DNA from 4 places in the Massilia sp. H6 genome. Region 2 is predicted to be linked to each of the others. Evidence: predicted binding sites of a transcription regulator. Region 2 holds the regulator's gene; each other region holds the start of a gene.
The links. The regulator sigma-54, encoded in region 2, starts transcription at its own class of promoters, with help from an activator protein. The targets are predictions, from matches to a motif close to TGGCANGNAANCTGCTTT.
Positions count from the first base shown of each region.

Region 1: prpB (methylisocitrate lyase) is a predicted target of sigma-54. The motif match lies at 1,954-1,971, and genes of this name have one in related genera.
Region 3: NRS07_RS17955 (pilin) is a predicted target of sigma-54. The motif match lies at 2,480-2,497, and genes of this name have one in related genera.
Region 4: NRS07_RS04235 (TorF family putative porin) is a predicted target of sigma-54. The motif match lies at 2,474-2,491, and genes of this name have one in related genera.

Region 1 covers NZ_CP103371.1:1,714,425-1,719,043, forward strand. The annotation lists gene NRS07_RS07620 (DUF485 domain-containing protein) at 1-94, shown strand, start outside; gene NRS07_RS07625 (cation acetate symporter) at 97-1,767, shown strand; gene prpB (methylisocitrate lyase) at 2,015-2,905, shown strand; gene prpC (2-methylcitrate synthase) at 2,919-4,079, shown strand; gene acnD (Fe/S-dependent 2-methylisocitrate dehydratase AcnD) at 4,172-4,619, shown strand, end outside.
Region 2 covers NZ_CP103371.1:700,845-705,463, forward strand. The annotation lists gene NRS07_RS03110 (HAD family hydrolase) at 1-210, shown strand, start outside; gene lptC (LPS export ABC transporter periplasmic protein LptC) at 229-831, shown strand; gene lptA (lipopolysaccharide transport periplasmic protein LptA) at 861-1,421, shown strand; gene lptB (LPS export ABC transporter ATP-binding protein) at 1,418-2,191, shown strand; gene NRS07_RS03130 (RNA polymerase factor sigma-54) at 2,194-3,690, shown strand; gene hpf (ribosome hibernation-promoting factor, HPF/YfiA family) at 3,747-4,100, shown strand; gene NRS07_RS03140 (enoyl-CoA hydratase/isomerase family protein) at 4,269-4,619, shown strand, end outside.
Region 3 covers NZ_CP103371.1:4,005,486-4,010,104, forward strand. The annotation lists gene NRS07_RS17950 (S9 family peptidase) at 1-1,849, shown strand, start outside; gene NRS07_RS17955 (pilin) at 1,914-2,417, opposite strand; gene sucD (succinate--CoA ligase subunit alpha) at 2,737-3,618, opposite strand; gene sucC (ADP-forming succinate--CoA ligase subunit beta) at 3,634-4,619, opposite strand, start outside.
Region 4 covers NZ_CP103371.1:947,821-952,439, reverse strand. The annotation lists gene amt (ammonium transporter) at 1-1,286, opposite strand, end outside; gene glnK (P-II family nitrogen regulator) at 1,297-1,635, opposite strand; gene NRS07_RS04235 (TorF family putative porin) at 1,655-2,401, opposite strand; gene NRS07_RS04230 (accessory factor UbiK family protein) at 2,674-2,979, shown strand; gene NRS07_RS04225 (adenosylcobalamin-dependent ribonucleoside-diphosphate reductase) at 3,014-4,619, shown strand, end outside.

The DNA of each region.
Region 1 (4,619 bases), 1.0 Mb from region 2:
GTTTACCATCGTCATCACCGGTATCTACGTACGCCGCGCCAATGGCATCTACGACGAGCTGACCGCGGCCATCCGCAGCAAGGTGGGCGCATGACCATGCCGACTCTCCACCGCCGCAGCGCCGCGCTGGTCCTGCCGGGCCTGCTGACCCTGCCGGGCCTGGCCATGGCCGCACCCGACCTGGGCCAGGCCACCCAGCAGGCCACCAACTGGACCGCGATCGGCATGTTCGCGGTCTTCGTGATCTTTACGCTCTTCGTCACCAAGTGGGCTGCGTCGCGCACCCGCTCGGCGTCCGATTTCTATACCGCCGGCGGCGGCATCACCGGTTTCCAGAACGGACTGGCGATTGCGGGCGACTTCATGTCGGCCGCGTCCTTCCTGGGTATTTCGGCCGCCGTCTTCCTTGACGGCTTCGACGGCCTGATCTACGCCATCGGCTTCCTGGTCGGCTGGCCGGTCATCACCTTCCTGATGGCCGAGCGCCTGCGCAACCTGGGCCGCTACACCTTCGCCGACGTTGCCGCCTACCGCTTCGCGCAAAAACCCATTCGCGTGTTCGCCGCCTCGGGCACCCTGGTGGTGGTGCTGTTCTACCTGATCGCGCAGATGGTCGGCGCCGGCCAGCTCATCAAGCTGCTGTTCGGCCTGGAGTACTGGATCGCGGTGATGATCGTCGGCGTGCTGATGATGGTCTATGTGCTGTTCGGCGGCATGACCGCCACCACCTGGGTGCAGATCATCAAGGCCGTGATGCTGCTTTCGGGCGCCTCCTACATGGCCTTCGCGGTGCTGGCGCAGTACGATTTCAGCCCGGCAAAACTGTTCACTACCGCCACCGAAGTCCATGCCAAGGGTTTCAGCATCATGGGGCCAGGCAATTTTGTCAAAGACCCGATCTCGGCGATTTCCTTCGGCATGGCCTTGATGTTCGGCACTGCCGGCCTGCCGCATATCCTGATGCGCTTCTTCACGGTTCCAAGCGCCAAGGAAGCGCGCAAGTCGGTGCTGTGGGCCACCACCTGGATCGGTTACTTCTACATTCTTACCTTCATCATCGGTTTCGGCGCGATCGTGCTGGTCGGTACCAATCCGGAATTCAAAGATGCTGCCGGTAAGCTGTTGGGTGGTAATAACATGGCGGCGGTGCACCTGGCCAAGGCCGTGGGCGGCGACATCTTCCTTGGCTTCATCTCGGCGGTGGCCTTCGCGACCATCCTGGCGGTGGTTGCTGGCCTGACCTTGTCGGGCGCCTCGGCCGTCTCGCACGACCTGTACGCCACCGTGTTTTCCAAGGGCAAGGCCACCAGTGCCAGCGAGCTGCGGGTGTCCAAGATCACCACCATCTGCCTCGGCTTTATCGCTGTGCTGCTGGGCATCGCCTTTGAAAAGCAGAACGTGGCCTTCATGGTGTCGCTGGCCTTCGCCATCGCCGCTTCCGCCAATTTCCCGGTGCTGTTCATGTCGGTGCTCTGGAAAGACTGCACCACCCGTGGTGCGACGATCGGCGGCTTCCTTGGCCTGTCGAGTGCGGTAATCATGACAGTGGTCTCCAAGTCCGTATGGGTCGACGTGCTCGGAAATGCCGAGGCGATCTTCCCCTACACTTCGCCCGCGATCTTCTCGATGCCAATTGGCTTCATCGGTATCTGGCTGTTCTCGGTACTCGATCGCAGCCCGCGCGCTGCAATGGACAAGGCTGGCTTCGAGGCGCAGGAAGTACGCTCCGAAACCGGCATCGGCGCATCCGGCGCCAGCGGCCATTGACCTGCCAACGAGCGTAGCGTGAGCTCAGAGACCCCGCTGCGGCGGGGTTTTTTTATTGGTATCATGTTTCATCTGGTGTTTCATGGTGAATGGGTGTGAAACATCGTGGGGTGCGAAATCGGTGTCGGGCACGCGAGATCGCTTCCAAGTGCTTGATTTGCGCGCTGTCATTGCGCCAGTGCCCGCTGGCACGGCCCTTGCATAACAAAAGGGATATTCGTTCAACGACTCATTTGAAAGGTCAGGCATGAGCCACTATTCCGCAGGTGCGGCGTTTCGCAAGGCAGTCCGGGAAGAATCCCCGCTGCAGGTTGTCGGCGCCATCAATGCCAACCATGCATTGCTGGCCAAGCGCGCCGGCTTCAAGGCGATCTACCTGTCGGGCGGCGGCGTAGCCGCCGGTTCGCTGGGCCTGCCGGACCTGGGTATCTCGAACCTCGACGACGTACTGGTCGACGTGCGCCGCATCACCGACGTGTGCGATCTGCCGCTGCTGGTCGACATCGATACCGGCTTTGGCGCCTCGGCCTTCAATGTCGCGCGCACCGTGCGCTCGCTGTCCAAGGCCGGCGCGGCCGCCTGCCATATCGAAGACCAGGTCGGCGCCAAGCGCTGCGGTCACCGCCCGGGCAAGGAAATCGTCGGCCTGGGCGAAATGGTCGACCGCGTGAAAGCGGCGGCGGACGCCCGCATCGACGAGGATTTCGTCATCATGGCGCGCACCGATGCGCTGGCCGTGGAAGGCCTGGACGCCGCGATCGAGCGCGCCGTGGCCTGCGTCGAGGCCGGCGCCGACATGATCTTTCCAGAGGCGATGACCAGCCTCGAGATGTACCGCAAGTTCGCCGATGCGGTGAAGGTGCCGGTGCTGGCCAATATCACCGAATTCGGCGCGACCCCGCTGTTCACGGTCGACGAACTCAAGAGTGCCAATGTCGGACTGGTGCTGTATCCGCTGTCGGCCTTCCGCGCCATGAACAAGGCCGCCGAGAATGTCTACAATGCGATTCGCCGCGACGGCACCCAGCAGAACGTACTCGAGACGATGCAGACCCGCGCCGAACTGTATGATCGCATCGACTATCACAGCTACGAGCAAAAGCTCGACGCGCTGTTCGCACAGAAAAAAGCCGGGTAACCCAGGAGACCGCATGAGCACCCAGAATAACGACACCCCCACTTTCAAGCCGAAGAAATCGGTCGCCCTGTCCGGCGTCGCCGCCGGCAATACCGCACTGTGCTCGGTCGGCAAGTCGGGCAACGACCTGCATTACCGCGGCTACGACATCCTGGATGTCGCCAATGCCTGCGAATTCGAGGAAATCGCCTACCTGCTGGTGCACGGCAAGCTGCCCAATAGCGGCGAGTTGAAGGGCTACAAGGCCAAACTGCGCTCGCTGCGCGGCCTGCCGCAGGCGCTCAAGAGCGCGCTCGAGGCACTGCCGGCCGGCGCCCACCCGATGGACGTGATGCGCACCGGCGTCTCGGTGCTGGGCTGCACCTTGCCGGAGAAGGATGACCACGGTATTCCGGGCGCACGCGACATCGCCGACCGCCTGATGGCCTCGTTCGGTTCGATGCTGCTGTACTGGTACCACTTCAGCCATAACGGCAAGCGCATCGAGGTCGAGACCGACGACGACTCGATCGGTGGCCACTTCCTGCACCTGCTGCACGGCCATGCGCCGAAAGAAGAGTGGGTGCGCGCCATGCACACCTCGCTCATCCTGTACGCCGAGCACGAATTCAACGCCTCGACCTTCACCGCCCGCGTCATCGCCGGCACCGGCTCCGACATGCATTCGGCCATCACCGGCGCGATTGGCGCGCTGCGTGGCCCCAAGCATGGCGGTGCCAACGAAGTGGCGCTCGACATCCAGAAGCGCTACGAGAACGCCGACGAAGCCGAAGCCGATATCCGCAACCGCGTGGCCAACAAGGAAGTCGTGATCGGCTTCGGCCACCCGGTCTACACCATCAGCGACCCGCGCAACGTGGTAATCAAGGAAGTCGCGCGGTCGCTGTCGGAGCAGGGCGGCTCGATGAAGATGTTCGACATCGCCGAGCGCCTCGAGTCGGTGATGTGGGAGGTCAAGAAGATGTTCCCGAACCTGGACTGGTTCTCGGCCGTGTCCTACCACATGATGGGCGTGCCGACCGCGATGTTCACCCCGCTGTTCGTCATCTCGCGCACCTCGGGCTGGGCCGCCCACGTGATCGAGCAGCGCATCGACAACAAGATCATCCGCCCGAGCGCGAACTATGTCGGTCCGGAAGACCTGCAGTTCGTGCCGATCGCGGATCGAAAGTAAATCGATACCACCAGCTTCGATCCGTCATCGCGCCTTTGCCTGCATGACGGATCGATGGATTAACCGAGTATTCCTGAAGGTAGCCGCGAACCATGAACACCAACCACCGCATCCCCCTGCCGGGCACCACGCTCGACTACTTCGACACGCGCGGCGCGGTCGATGCAATCGAGCCCGGCGCCTATGACACGCTACCCTATGCTTCGCGCGTGCTGGCAGAGAACCTGGTACGGCGCTGCGACCCGGCCACCATGCACGAGTCGCTCAAGCAGCTCATCGAGCGCAAGCGCGACCTCGATTTTCCATGGTTCCCGGCGCGCGTGGTCTGCCACGATATCCTCGGACAGACCGCGCTGGTCGACCTGGCCGGCCTGCGCGACGCCATTGCCCTGCAGGGCGGCGATCCGGCGCTGGTCAACCCGGTGGTGCCGACCCAGCTGGTGGTCGACCACTCGCTGGCAGTCGAATGTGGCGGCTTCGATCCCGACGCCTTTGCCAAGAACCGCGCCATCGAAGACCGCCGCAACGAAGACCGCTTCC
Region 2 (4,619 bases):
GGCTATATCGGCGACGACGTAATCGACCTGCCGCTGCTGACCAAGGTGGGCTTCGCGGTGGCGGTGCCGTCGGGCCACCCGGACGTGCAGCACCGCGCGCATTACGTCACCAAGAACGCGGGCGGACGCGGCGCCGTGCGCGAGGTATGCGACCTGGTCATGCGTGCCCAGGGTACTTACGAACAGGCGCTCGCGCCATATCTTGCATAGGCGTTCGCGCAGCTAGCCATGGTCAACTACAAGCGCACCGCCCACCGCTGGAGGCTGCTGGGTAACATGATCATCGGCGTGTTCCTCGCCTTTGGCAGCTTCTGGCTGCTGCAGGTGATGGAGCGCGACGATTCCGACACCCGCCTGGGCGGGTCCATGAACGAGCCCGATTACATCGTCGAGAACTTCTCGTTCGTGCGCATGACCGAGCAGGGCCAGCCAAGCTACGTGGTGTCGGGCAAGCGCCTGGCGCATCAGCAAGAAGGAGACGTCTCCGAGGTCGAGCAGCCGGTGGTGCAGGGCTTGACGCCCGGCCGCCCGCGCACCACCGTGGTGGCCAACCGCGGCCGTATCTACCACCAGGAACACCGCGTCGACCTGCTCGGCAATGTCGATATCCAGCGCCCGGCCACGCCGGCCAGCGAAGCGCTGCATGTGCGCACGCAGGCGCTGACCGTGCTGCCGGACGAAGAAATCATGAAGACCGACAAGGCCATCGAGATGCAGCTCGGCGCCGCCACGATCAGCGGCACCGGCATGGTCGCCAACAATGCTACCCAGACGCTGCAGTTGGCCGGCCGCGGCCAGATCGTCTATCCGCCACGCGCGCGCCCCGACTGAGGCGTTGAGTCACTACAGGACAAGCAATCATGAAAAAATTATTTGCCGCCGCCTTCCTTGGCCTGGCTTCGCTCAGCGCCTTTGCCGAGAAGGCCGATTCGCTCAAGCAGGCCGTGATCAACTTCGACACCCTGGACGTCGACGAGGTCACGCAGACCCGCATCCTGACCGGCAACGTCGTGCTCACCCGCGGCACGCTGGTGCTCAAGTCCGACCGCGCGCTGGTGAAGGAGACGCCAGAAGGCTACATGAACGTCACGCTCACCGCGGCGCCGGGCAAGCTCGCCACCTTCCGCCAGAAGCGTGATGGCGGTCCCGACCTGTGGGTCGAGGGCCAGGCCCAGCGCATCGAATACGACGAGCGGGTCGAACTGGTGAAGCTGTTTTCCACCGCCGAGGTGCGCGAGCTCGAAAACGGTCGCATGACCAACGAAATCAAGGGGCCGTACATCTCCTACGACAACCGCAACGAAGTGGCGCAGGTGCGCAACGACGCCAGCGGCCAGAGCAAGGTCGGCGGCGGGCGCGGCACCCTGATCATCGCGCCGCGCCGGCCCGCCCCGGCCGCCCAGGAAGGCGCCAAGCAATGACGGCAGTTCCGGGTACGACGCGCGAAGGCTGCAGCACCCTGATCGTCAAGGGCCTGCAAAAGAGCTACGGCAAGCGTTTGGTGGTCAGCGACGTCTCGCTGCAGGTCGAATGCGGCGAAGTGGTCGGCTTGCTCGGCCCCAACGGCGCCGGCAAGACCACCTCGTTCTACATGATCGTGGGCCTGGTGCCGTCGGACGCCGGCTCGATCGATATCAACGGCACCGACATTTCAAGCCTGCCGATCCACCGCCGCGCGGTGCTTGGCCTGTCTTATCTGCCGCAGGAAGCCTCGGTGTTTCGCAAGCTGACAGTGGAAGACAATATCCGCGCCGTGCTGGAACTGCAGCGCACCAGCGAAGGCAAGGCCTTGTCCAAGGACGAGATCAACGAGCGCCTCGACACGCTGCTGGCCGAGCTACAGATCGAGAAGCTGCGCGAGAATCCGGCGCTGTCGCTGTCGGGCGGCGAGCGCCGGCGCGTCGAGATCGCGCGCGCGCTCGCCACCAACCCGCGCTTCGTGCTGCTCGATGAGCCGTTCGCCGGCGTCGATCCGATCGCAGTGATCGAGATCCAGCGCATCGTGCGCTTCCTGAAAGAGCGCAACATCGGCGTTTTGATTACCGATCACAACGTGCGCGAGACGCTCGGCATCTGCGATCGCGCCTACATCATCAACCAGGGGGCGGTGCTGGCCTCGGGCCGCCCCGACGACATCATCGCCAACGAAAACGTGCGCCGCGTTTATCTTGGTGAACACTTCCGCATGTGACGATGAAACAGTCCCTGCAACTACGCACGTCGCAGCACCTGGCGCTCACGCCGCAGCTGCAACAGTCGATCCGGCTGCTGCAGTTGTCCACGCTCGAACTGCACCAGGAACTCGAGCAGATACTGACCGATAACCCGCTGCTCGAAAGGCTCGACGATCCGCTCGACCATTCGGTGCGGCTGCTGGCCGATGGCGCCATTAACAATGCAGCTGCGAGCGCGCCGGCCAATGGCGAAGCGCCCGCGCAGCCGGGACAGGAAGCCGGCGCCGAGGCGTCCAAGGCCGAAGGCGAAGGCGCCGATGCGAGCGATGATGGCGCCGACCGCGATCGCGGCGAGCCCGATGGCGACTGGGGCGGCGAGGGCGGCGGCGCCCGCAGCGGCGACGACGAAGACGGCCGCCCGCAGCTCGAGGCCAGCGGCGTGTCGCTGCGCGAGCACCTGGCCGAGCAGGTGCGCACCACCGGCTGCAGCATGCGCGACCGCGCGCTGGCCGAACTCGTGATCGACGCGCTCGACGACAATGGCTACCTCGAAGAACCGCTGGACGACATCCACGCGCGCCTGCCGGGTGAACTCGACATCGAGATGGACGAATTGCGCTGCGCGCTGGCGCTGGTGCAGAGCCTCGACCCGGCCGGGGTTGGCGCGCGCAGCGCGGCCGAATGCCTGGCGCTGCAGATCCGCCGCATGCCGGGCGTGCCGCTGGTAACGCGGCGCCTGGCGCTGAAGATCGTCGAAGGCTACCTGAGCTGGTTCGCGCAGCGCGAATACACCAAGCTCAAAAAGGCGTTGGCCTGCGACGACGAAGACCTGCGCGAGGTGCAGGCCGTGGTTCGCCAGTGCAATCCGCATCCGGGTGCGGCCTTTGGAACCAACGCATCCGACTACGTGGTGCCGGACGTGGTGGTGCGCCGCGCCAAGGATGGCTGGTCGGTGATGCTCAATCGGGACGTGATGCCGCGCCTGCGCGTCAATACCCTGTATGCGAACCTGCTCAAGCAGGGAAAAAGCGAAAGCCAGATGGGCGCGCAGCTGCAGGAAGCCAAATGGCTGATCAAGAATATGCGCCAGCGTTTCGATACCATCTTGCGTGTGGCCGAGGCGATTGTAGAGCGTCAGCGCAACTTTTTCAGCCATGGCGCAGTTGCCATGCGCCCTCTTGTGCTGCGCGAGATTGCTGATACACTAGGCCTACACGAGAGCACTATTTCCCGTGTAACCACGCAGAAATACATGCTGACCCCCCACGGCATGTTCGAGCTGAAATACTTCTTCGGAAGCCATGTCGCCACCGAAGCGGGGGGAGAAGCCTCTTCCACGGCGATCCGCGCGCTCATTGCGCAACTGACAGGAGCTGAAGACCCTAAGAGCCCTTTATCCGATAGCAAGATCGCGGAAATGCTGGGGGAACAAGGTATGGTCGTTGCGCGCCGAACGGTTGCCAAATACCGCGAAGCCCTCAAGATCCCACCTGTCAGCCTCCGCAAATCCTTGTAACGCACTGTCCTTGCCAGCTCATTGCCAGGGCAGCGTAACATCTCAAAGGAGTGTGTATGAACCTCACAATCAGTGGCCACCATCTTGAAGTGACTCCCGCAATTCGTGAATACGTTCACAATAAGCTCGAGCGCATTACCCGCCATTTCGATCACGTGATCGACACGCACGTGTTCCTCGCCATCGACAATCTCACCGAAAAAGAAAAACGGCAAAAAGCCGAGATCAACCTGCAGGTCTCGGGAAAAATCCTGCATGTGGCCAGTGCCGCGCAAGACATGTATGCGGCGATCGACATGCTGGTGGACCGGCTGGACCGCCAGGTGCTCAAGCATAAATCGATGCTGCAGGATCATCATCACATCGCGCACAAGCGCATCCCGGACATCGGCGAAGCCGCCGCCGCCTAGGCACGGCAGGCAGCCATCCAAGCGAGGGCGTCCGAGGGGGCGCCCTTTTTGCATTCGGCCTGGCCGGCCGACTGCGCCGCCCGGTCTACTTTCCGATGACGCGATAAGGCTTTTGGTTTAGCACCGCGGTTCGGTAGAATGCATGTCTTTTCGATCACAGAGCAACTCATGACCGACACTGTCCTGACCCGCGTCGCCAACCGCACCGGCATCATCACGCTGGATCGCCCGAAAGCCCTCAATTCCCTGTCGCTCGACATGGTGCGCGCCTTGACTGCGGCGCTGCGCGATTGGCAGACCGATTCCGCCATCGATGCGGTGGTCATCACCAGCAGCAGCGAGAAAGCCTTGTGCGCAGGCGGTGATATTCGCTTCTTCTATGAGATGGGCCAGGTGGGTCCGACTGGCGGCAGCGCATTGCTGGAAGACTTCTTTACCGAAGAATATGCGCTCAACCACCTGATTCATTTCTATCCAAAGCCGTATATCGCGCTGATGGACGGCGTGGTGATGGGCGGC
Region 3 (4,619 bases), 950 kb from region 2:
GCCGCGGCGCCTGACCAGCCACGCTTCGAACAGCACCGACCCGGAATGGGCGCCCTCGGGCGACGCCGTCTACTTCTTGTCGAGCCGTTCGGGCTCGTCGCAGGTGTGGCGCATTCCTGTTGCTGGCGCCAAAGCCGGCGCCGGGCCGGTCAAGGTCACCGACCTGCCGCTCGACGTCGACAGCTTCCGGGTCTCGCCCACGGGCGAGCGGCTGGCGTTGAGCATGTCGGTGTTCCGCGATTGCGCCAATCTAGCATGCACCAAGGAGCGCGCCGCTGCCAAGGCCAAGGACAAGGCCAGCGGCAAGCTGTACGACCGACTGTTCGTGCGCCATTGGGATACCTGGAAAGACCACCGCAACGCGGTGCTGTTCTCGGCGCCGCTCGACGCCAGCGGCAAGGTAAGCGCGGCGCCGGTCAACCTGTCCGGCACGCTCGACGGCGACGTGCCTTCGAAGCCCTTCGGCGACCGCGAGGAGTTCCGCTTCAGCCCGGATGGCAAGACCATCGTGTTTTCGGTGCGCCTGGCTGGCAAGACCGAAGCCTGGTCGACCAATTTCGACCTGTACAGCGTGCCCGCCACGGGCGGCGCCGCGCCTCGCAACCTGACGCCCGACAATCCGGCCTGGGACGCCAAGGGCGTGTATTCGCCAGACGGCCGCACCCTCGCCTACCTGGCGATGGCACGTCCCGGCTTCGAGGCCGACCGCTTCCAGATCATGTTGATGGACGTGGCCAGCGGCGACAAGCGCAAGCTGGCGGCCGACTGGGACCGCTCGCCCGGCAGCCTGCACTGGAGCGCCGACGGCAAGGCCTTGATCGTCGACGCCGAAGACCTGGGCCAGCACCGCCTGTTCTCGATCGATGTCGCGACCGGCAAGGTGGCCGCCCTGACCGACAAGGGCGCGGTCGGCGCCTTCGATGTGCGCGGCGATACCATCGCCTACACCCAGGCCAACCTGGCGTCCGGCGCGCAGCTGTACGCCATGAAGCCGGGCGCCGCGCCTGCCCAGCTTACCGAGCTTAACAAGAAGCGCCTGGCGGACGTACGCTGGGGCCAGTACGAGCAATTCAGCTTCAAGGGCGCCAACGGCGACACGGTCTACGGTCATGTGATGAAACCGTGGAACGCCGAGGCCGGCAAGAAATACCCGGTCGCCTTCCTGGTGCACGGCGGCCCGCAGGGCAGCTTCGGCAACGGCTGGAGCTACCGCTGGAATCCGCAGGTGTATGCCGGCGCCGGCTATGCCACCGTGTTCATCGACTTCCACGGCTCGACCGGCTACGGCCAGTCATTCACCGACTCGATCAGCGGCGACTGGGGCGGCAAGCCGCTCGAGGATCTGCAAAAAGGCCTGGACGCGGCAGTGCAGAAATTCTCCTGGCTCGACCGCGAACGCAGCTGCGCGCTGGGCGCGTCCTACGGCGGCTACATGGTGAACTGGATCGCCGGTAACTGGCCCGACGGCTTCCGCTGCCTGGTCAACCATGACGGGGTGTTCGACAACCGCGGCATGGCCTACTCGACCGAAGAACAGTGGTTCACCGATTGGGAAAACGGCGGCGCCTACTACGCCGTGCCGCAGAACCACGAGCGCTTCAATCCGGTCAACCACGTCAACAAGTGGAAGACGCCGATGCTGGTGATCCAGGGCGAACTCGATTTCCGGATCCCGACCGCGCAAGCCCTGTCGACGTTTACGGCGCTGCAACGCAAGGGCATCGACAGCCAGCTGCTGGTGTTCCCGGACGAGAACCACTGGGTGCTGAAACCGGCCAATTCGCTGCAGTGGCACCATACGGTGATCAACTGGCTGGACAAGCACTTGAAATCGCCAGCGCAGAAGTAAGGATCGGCGACTGCAAAAGCAAAAAACCCGCTCCGAGGAGCGGGTTTTTTAACGTGTTCCAGAATTACGGAGCGGTCGGGGTAGTTGCAGCAACCGGAGCGTTGTTCTTTTCGATCAGTTCCAGTGCCGCAGCGTGGGTGATGGTGGTGTCATTGGTCCAGGCCACGGTGGCGTCGCTCACCTCTGGCGTCATGGTCACGGCCAGCCCATCGACACCGTCACCGATTCCGGTACCCATGGTGATGGTGATGACACCATCAGCGACGCCGACTTTGGCAACTTCTTTGGTGGCCGCGAAGGCGCCGGCGCCGGTTTCAGCAGGAATGCCGTTCTTACCGCTATCGCAATCAGCTTCCACGCCGCCGTTTTCCTGGATGCACACGCCAACTGCGGTCTTGATCGAAGAGACCGAACCCAGGGCTGCGCCGATCTTGGCCTTGACGGTGTAGTTCTGGTAAGCAGGAATTGCCACCGCAGCCAGGATACCGATAATCGCGACGACGATCATCAATTCGATCAGGGTGAAGCCGCCTTCGGCTTTTTTGGTTTGCATTTGCTTGAAGTTCATTTTGTATCTCCAGGTGGTGTGTCGGGTGAATTTGGGGTGCTGCTTCGTGCCACGCTTTCTTATATGCAAGCGGTGTGCCAGCCTCAAAAATGTCGATTTTATGAGCTCGGAGATAACAAAACGGCCTGATAACGCAAGATTTTGCTTGATCGGTGACAAAATTTGTCAGGTTAGACGCGCAATTTTTGTCAGTACCTGTTTTTTCGTAACGTAATTTGTCATGCCAGCGTGCAGGCATGCTGCTATGCCCGGCAGCGCTAGCCAAAAAAAAGCGGGAAGCTCGCGCTCCCCGCTTATCTCAACCTAGAAGTCGCCGGTATTACAGCATGGCCTTGAGCAGGCGCGCCATTTCCGACGGGTTCTTGGTGGCCTTGATGCCGCACTCTTCCATGATGTCCAGCTTGGCTTGCGCGGTATCGGCGCCGCCCGAGATCAGCGCGCCGGCGTGGCCCATGCGCTTGCCCGGAGGAGCGGTGACACCGGCGATGAAGCAGACCACTGGCTTCTTCATGTTGTCCTTGATCCAGTAAGCAGCATTGGCTTCGTCCGGACCGCCGATTTCGCCGATCATGATGACCGCGTCGGTATCAGGATCGTCGTTGAACATGCGCATGACGTCGATGTGCTTCAGGCCGTTGATCGGATCGCCGCCAATGCCCACTGCCGACGATTGGCCCAGGCCCAGTGCGGTCAGCTGGCCGACTGCTTCGTACGTCAAGGTGCCCGAGCGCGAGACGACGCCGATGCGGCCCTTGCGGTGGATGTGACCTGGCATGATGCCGATCTTGATTTCGTCCGGGGTGATCAAGCCTGGGCAGTTCGGGCCCAGCAGCAGGGTCTTGGAGCCGGCTTTGGCCATGCGGTCCTTCAGGGCCATCATGTCACGCACTGGAATGCCTTCGGTGATGCAGATTGCCAGGTCCAGCTCGGCTTCGACGGCTTCCCAGATGGCAGCAGCCGCGCCCGCAGGCGGCACGTAGATGACCGACACGTTGGCGCCGGTGGCCGCTTTCGCTTCCGACACGTTGGCATAGATCGGAATGCCTTCGAAGTCTTCGCCGGCTTTCTTCGGGTTCACGCCAGCAACGAAGGCTTCCTTGCCGTTCGCGTAGTCGCGGCACATGCGGGTATGGAACTGACCGGTCTTGCCGGTAATACCCTGGGTGATGACTTTCGTATCTTTGTTGATCAGAATCGACATTTGTTTATTCCTTAATTAGGCTTGACCAGCGGCAGCGGCGACCACGGCCTTGGCTGCATCTTCCATCGTATCGGCAGCGATGATCGGCAGACCGGAGTCAGCCAGCATCTTCTTGCCCAGGTCTTCGTTGGTGCCCTTCATGCGCACCACCAGTGGTACTTGCAGCGAGACTGCCTTCGATGCGGTGATCACGCCTTCGGCGATCACGTCGCAGCGCATGATGCCGCCGAAGATGTTGACCAGGATGGCTTTCAGGCCAGGGTTCTTCAGCATGATCTTGAATGCTTCGGTGACTTTCTCAGCCGTCGCACCGCCGCCCACGTCCAGGAAGTTGGCCGGCTCGCCGCCGAACAGCTTGATGGTGTCCATGGTGGCCATGGCCAGGCCAGCGCCGTTCACCAGGCAGCCGATGTTGCCGTCGAGCGAGATATAGGCGAGGTCGAACTTCGATGCTTCGACTTCGGCTGGATCTTCTTCGTCCAGGTCGCGGTAGGCGACGATTTCAGGCTGGCGGTACAGCGCGTTCGAGTCGAAGTTGAACTTCGCGTCGAGGGCGATGACCTTGCCCGAACCGGTCAGGATCAGCGGGTTGATTTCAGCCAGCGAGGCGTCGGTTTCCCAGTAAGCCTGGTACAGGCCCTTGAGCTGGGTGCGGGCATCGGCCAGCGATTCGGCAGGCACGCCGATCTTGGTCGAGATTTCGTCGGCTTCGGCATCGAGCAGGCCAACCGATGGGTCGATCGCGATCGAGTGGATCTTCTCAGGATTGCTGTGCGCGACTTCTTCGATGTCCATGCCGCCTTCCGACGAGGCCATCAGCACCACGCGCTGCGAGATGCGGTCGGTGACCATCGAGACGTACAGTTCTTTCTTGATGTCGGCGCCTTCTTCGACCAGCAGGCGACGCACTTTCTGGCCTTCTGGGCCGGTCTGGTGCGTGATGAGCTGCATGCCCATGATCTGCTCTGCATATTCGCGTACCTGCTCGAGCGACTTGGCGA
Region 4 (4,619 bases), 250 kb from region 2:
ACGGCTGCCGACCACACGATGGTGATGCCCACTGCCTGCGCCTGCACCCACACCTGGCTGGCGATCGAATACGCCGGCGCGCCCTGGTTGGCGACATAGTCCCAGATGCCCTGCCCGCCCAATGCCGGCGAAGCGAACACGCCGGTCAGCAGCGCGCCGAGAATGCCGCCGACGCCGTGCAGGCCGAACACATCGAGCGAGTCGTCCGCGCCCAGCAGGCGCTTTAAACCGGTCACACCCCACAGGCAGACGATTCCTGCCAGCAGGCCCATGACCAGGGCGCCCATCGGGCCGACGAAACCGCAGCCTGGCGTGATCGCCACCAGGCCCGAGACGGCGCCCGACACCGCGCCCAGCATCGACGGCTTGCGCTTGAAGATCCACTCGCCGATCATCCACGACACGGCCGCTGCCGCAGTGGCCAGCAAGGTGTTGATGAAGGCCAGCGCGGCGACGTCGCCCGCTTCCAGTGCCGAACCGGCATTGAAGCCGAACCAGCCGACCCACAGCAGCGAAGCGCCGACCATGGTCATGGTCAGGGAATGCGGCGCCATCGATTCGCGCCCCAGGCCGATCCGCTTGCCGATCATGTAGGCGCCGACCAGGCCAGCTACCGCCGCATTGATGTGCACCACGGTGCCGCCGGCGAAATCGAGCGCGCCCATTTGCCACAGGAAACCAGCACCGCTGGTCACGGTGGCGAGCGAGGCGGCATCGGTGATGGCGTCCGGGCCGGCCCAGAACCAGACCATGTGCGCCACCGGCAGGTAGCCAAAGGTGAACCACAGCACCACGAACAGCAGTACCGCCGCAAAGCGCACGCGCTCGGCAAAAGCGCCGACGATCAGCGCGCAGGTGATGGCGGCAAAGCTTCCCTGGAAGGCGACAAAGATGAACTCGGGAATCATCGTCTCTTTGCTGAAAGTCGCGGCCTGGGCAAAGCTGCCGGCGAGCGGATCGTAGATGCCGTTCAGGAAGGCGCGGTCGAAGCCGCCGATAAAGGCATTGCCCTGGGTGAAGGCCAGCGAGTAGCCGTACAGGCACCACAGCACGATGACCACCGAGAACACCATGAAGACCTGCATCAGGATCGACAGCATGTTCTTGGCCCGCACCAGGCCGCCGTAAAACAGCGCCAGGCCGGGAATGGCCATCATGATGACGAGCAGCGTAGCGACGAACATCCACGCGGTATCTCCCTTGTTGATGGAAGGCGCGGCCAGCGCCGGCAGTGCCAGGCTCAGGGCGGCGAAGCCGGCCAGGACCTTGATGATGGTGCGTTTCATAAATTTCCTTTTACAGTGCGTCGTTGCCGGTCTCGCCGGTACGGATACGGATGGCCTGGTTCAGGTCGGCCACGAAAATCTTGCCATCGCCGATCTTGCCGGTGCGGGCCGCACCCTGGATGGCGTCGATCACCTGCTCGACCAAGGCATCGTCCACGGCCGCCTCGATCTTGATTTTTGGAAGAAAGTCGACCACGTATTCGGCGCCGCGGTAGAGCTCGGTATGGCCTTTCTGGCGCCCGAAACCCTTCACTTCGGTCACCGTCATGCCCTGCACGTTGATCTCCGACAGCGCTTCGCGCACTTCGTCCAGCTTGAACGGTTTGATAATGGCGGTAATCATCTTCATGGCATTGCCTCTTAATCGATCAGAAGGTTTTGGACACGGTGAGAATCGCGCCGGACTTGCCGAGGTTCTTGCCTTGCGGGTTCAGGTAAGCGCCGGTATCGGCCTTGATCCAGGCCAGCGAGACCGTGGCCACGCCGAGGTCCTTACTCACGCCCAGCTTGTAGTCGGAGTAGGAAAACTGGCTGTTGTGACGCACTTTCTGGCGGCCGGCATGCAGGTTCAGGATGAAGCCGTTGCCCACGTCAAGATCAGCGCCAAGGTCGAGATAGCCACTGCCCTTGCTGTTGGCGGTGCCGAACAGGTTGGTCGTCGACTGCGAATACTTGATGTAGGCCGGACCGACGCCGAGCCGCCCGTAGAGCTCGAAGGTGTTGGCGCTCGGGCCCAGGCCGTTCGACGGATACAGGTAGTACAGGCCGCCGAGGTCATAGGTGACGGAGGCGCCGAGCTGGCCGCGGCGGCCGCCGTAGATATCCCATTCGATGCTGCCGTCGCCGCCAAGATCCTTCGTCCACTTGATGGTGGAGAGCCAGGTGCCCACATACCAGCCGGTTGGGCCGTGCACGTAGTCGGCGCCGCCTTGCAGCGCCGGATCGAAGCTGGTCTGCGACAGGCCGCGATAGCGGTAGTCGCTGGTGATGGCAGCGTTGTAGCTGAGCTGGTGTTGCTGCACTGCGTCAGGAGCAGCTTGCTGCGCGTTGGCCGTGACGCTTGCCAGCGCCAGGGCGGCCCAGGTGGCTGCTGCGGTCGGTATGCTGCGTTTCATGCTTTTCCCCTTATGTTCAACGGTAGACTCGGTTGCGATTTACAATGCACTTGCAGCACGCTTCACTTCCCTTTAGCACGATGCGTGCCAGAGGCAAAATGGGGAGGCGCGCGCCCGGGAAGGTGTTGATTTCTCAGTCATCTACCCCATGTGCAATACGAATAACCAGCAAACACTTGCGGCGCCATGTGCCGCAGTGCCACGCACCACCGCGGCCAGCGGACGCACCTTCGTGGTGCGCCGCCCCCCGCCTTATTGAGGAACGTACGGATATGACCACTTTCTTTAACGATTTGCAGGGCAAGATCAACCAGGCCCTGGAGAGCACGCCGGCCAAGGACATCCAGCGCAATGTCAAGGCTATGGCCACCCAGGGCTTTTCCAAGCTCGACCTGGTCACCCGCGAAGAATTCGATATCCAGGCCCAGGTGCTGGCCAAGACCCGCGCCAAGCTCGAAGCGCTTGAACTGCGCGTGCTAGAACTGGAAGCACGCCTGGGCGCGCAGGCTTCGGCATCGTCCCCGGCAGCGGCAGCGGCAGGCCAGCCGGCGCCGACGATCATTCTCGGCAAGGAATAAGGCTGCCGGCATTCATGTCCCCCGGGAGCCGCACATGAATGCCAACGACCAGCCGGCGCCGCAGGATGTCTCGCTCGACGTGTTGCGCGAGAAATATGCCAAGGGCAACGAGACCAGCATCGACGACGTGCGCCGGCGCGTAGCGCGCGCCCTGGCGGCGCTGGAACCGGCAGCGCAGCGCACCGGGTTCGAGCAACGCTTTCTGTGGGCCCAGGAGCAAGGCTTCGTCCCCGCCGGACGCATCAATTCCGCGGCCGGCCTCGGCCTGCAGGCCACCCTCATCAACTGTTTCGTGCAACCGGTGGGCGACTCGATCTCGGGCAGCCAGGACGGCCTGCCCGGCATCTATACGGCACTATCCGAGGCCGCCGAGACCATGCGCCGCGGCGGCGGCGTCGGCTACGACTTCAGCGCGATCCGCCCGATGGGCAGCAAGGTCCATGGCACCGGCTCGCGCGCCTCCGGGCCGGTCTCGTACATGGAAGTGTTCGACGCCTCGTGCCGCACGGTGGAGTCGGCCGGCGCCAGGCGCGGCGCCCAGATGGGCGTGCTGCGCATCGACCATCCCGACATCGAGCGCTTCATCGCCGCCAAGGACAAGGGCGGCCTCACCAATTTCAACATCTCGGTAGGCGTCACCGACGCCTTCATGCGCGCGGTGCAAGCCGACGCGCCCTTCGAGCTGGTGCACGCCGCCGAACCAGGTGACGAAGACGCGCCGCAGGACATGCCGAATCCGCGCCGGCTCGACGACGGCCGCTGGGTCTACCGGCGGGTAGAGGCGCGCGCCCTGTGGGACCGGATCATCGCCTCGACCTACGACCATGCCGAGCCGGGCGTGCTGTTTGTCGACCGCATCAACCTGGAGAACAACCTCTGGTACGCGGAAGAACTGCGCGCCACCAATCCCTGCGGCGAGCAGCCGCTGCCGGCCTATGGCTGCTGCGACCTGGGTTCGCTCAACCTCACCTGTTTCGTGCGCAACCCGTTCAGCCAGGCTGCCGCCTTCGATTTCGCGCGCATGTGCGAGGTGGCCACCGTGGCGGTGCGCATGCTCGACCTGGTGCTCGACGCGACCGTCTGGCCGCTGCCGCAGCAGGCGGAGCAGTCCAGCGCCAAGCGCCGCGTCGGCCTGGGGTTTCTGGGCCTGGGCAGCGCGCTGGTCATGCTGGGGCTGCGCTACGACGCCGACGAGGGGCGTGCGCTGGCCGCCCGCATCATGGAGGCACTGCGCAATGCTGCGTATGCCGCCTCGGTCGAACTGGCGCGCGAAAAAGGCCCCTTTCCACTGTTCGACGCCGAGCACTACCTGCGCGGGCATTTCATCCTGCGCCTGCCAGACGAGCTGCGCGCGGCGATCCGCCTGCACGGCATCCGCAACTCGCACCTGCTGTCGATTGCCCCCACCGGCACCATCTCGCTGGCCTTTGCCGACAATGCCACGAACGGCATCGAGCCGCCTTATTCCTGGACTTACCAGCGCAAGAAGCGAATGGCCGACGGCAGCACCCGCAGCTACGCGGTCGAAGACCATGCCTGGCGCCTGTACCGCCACCTTGGCCACGACACCGGCAGCCTGCCACCGCAGTTCGTCACCGCGCTCGAGATGCGCGCGCTCGATCATCTGCGCATGGTGCAGG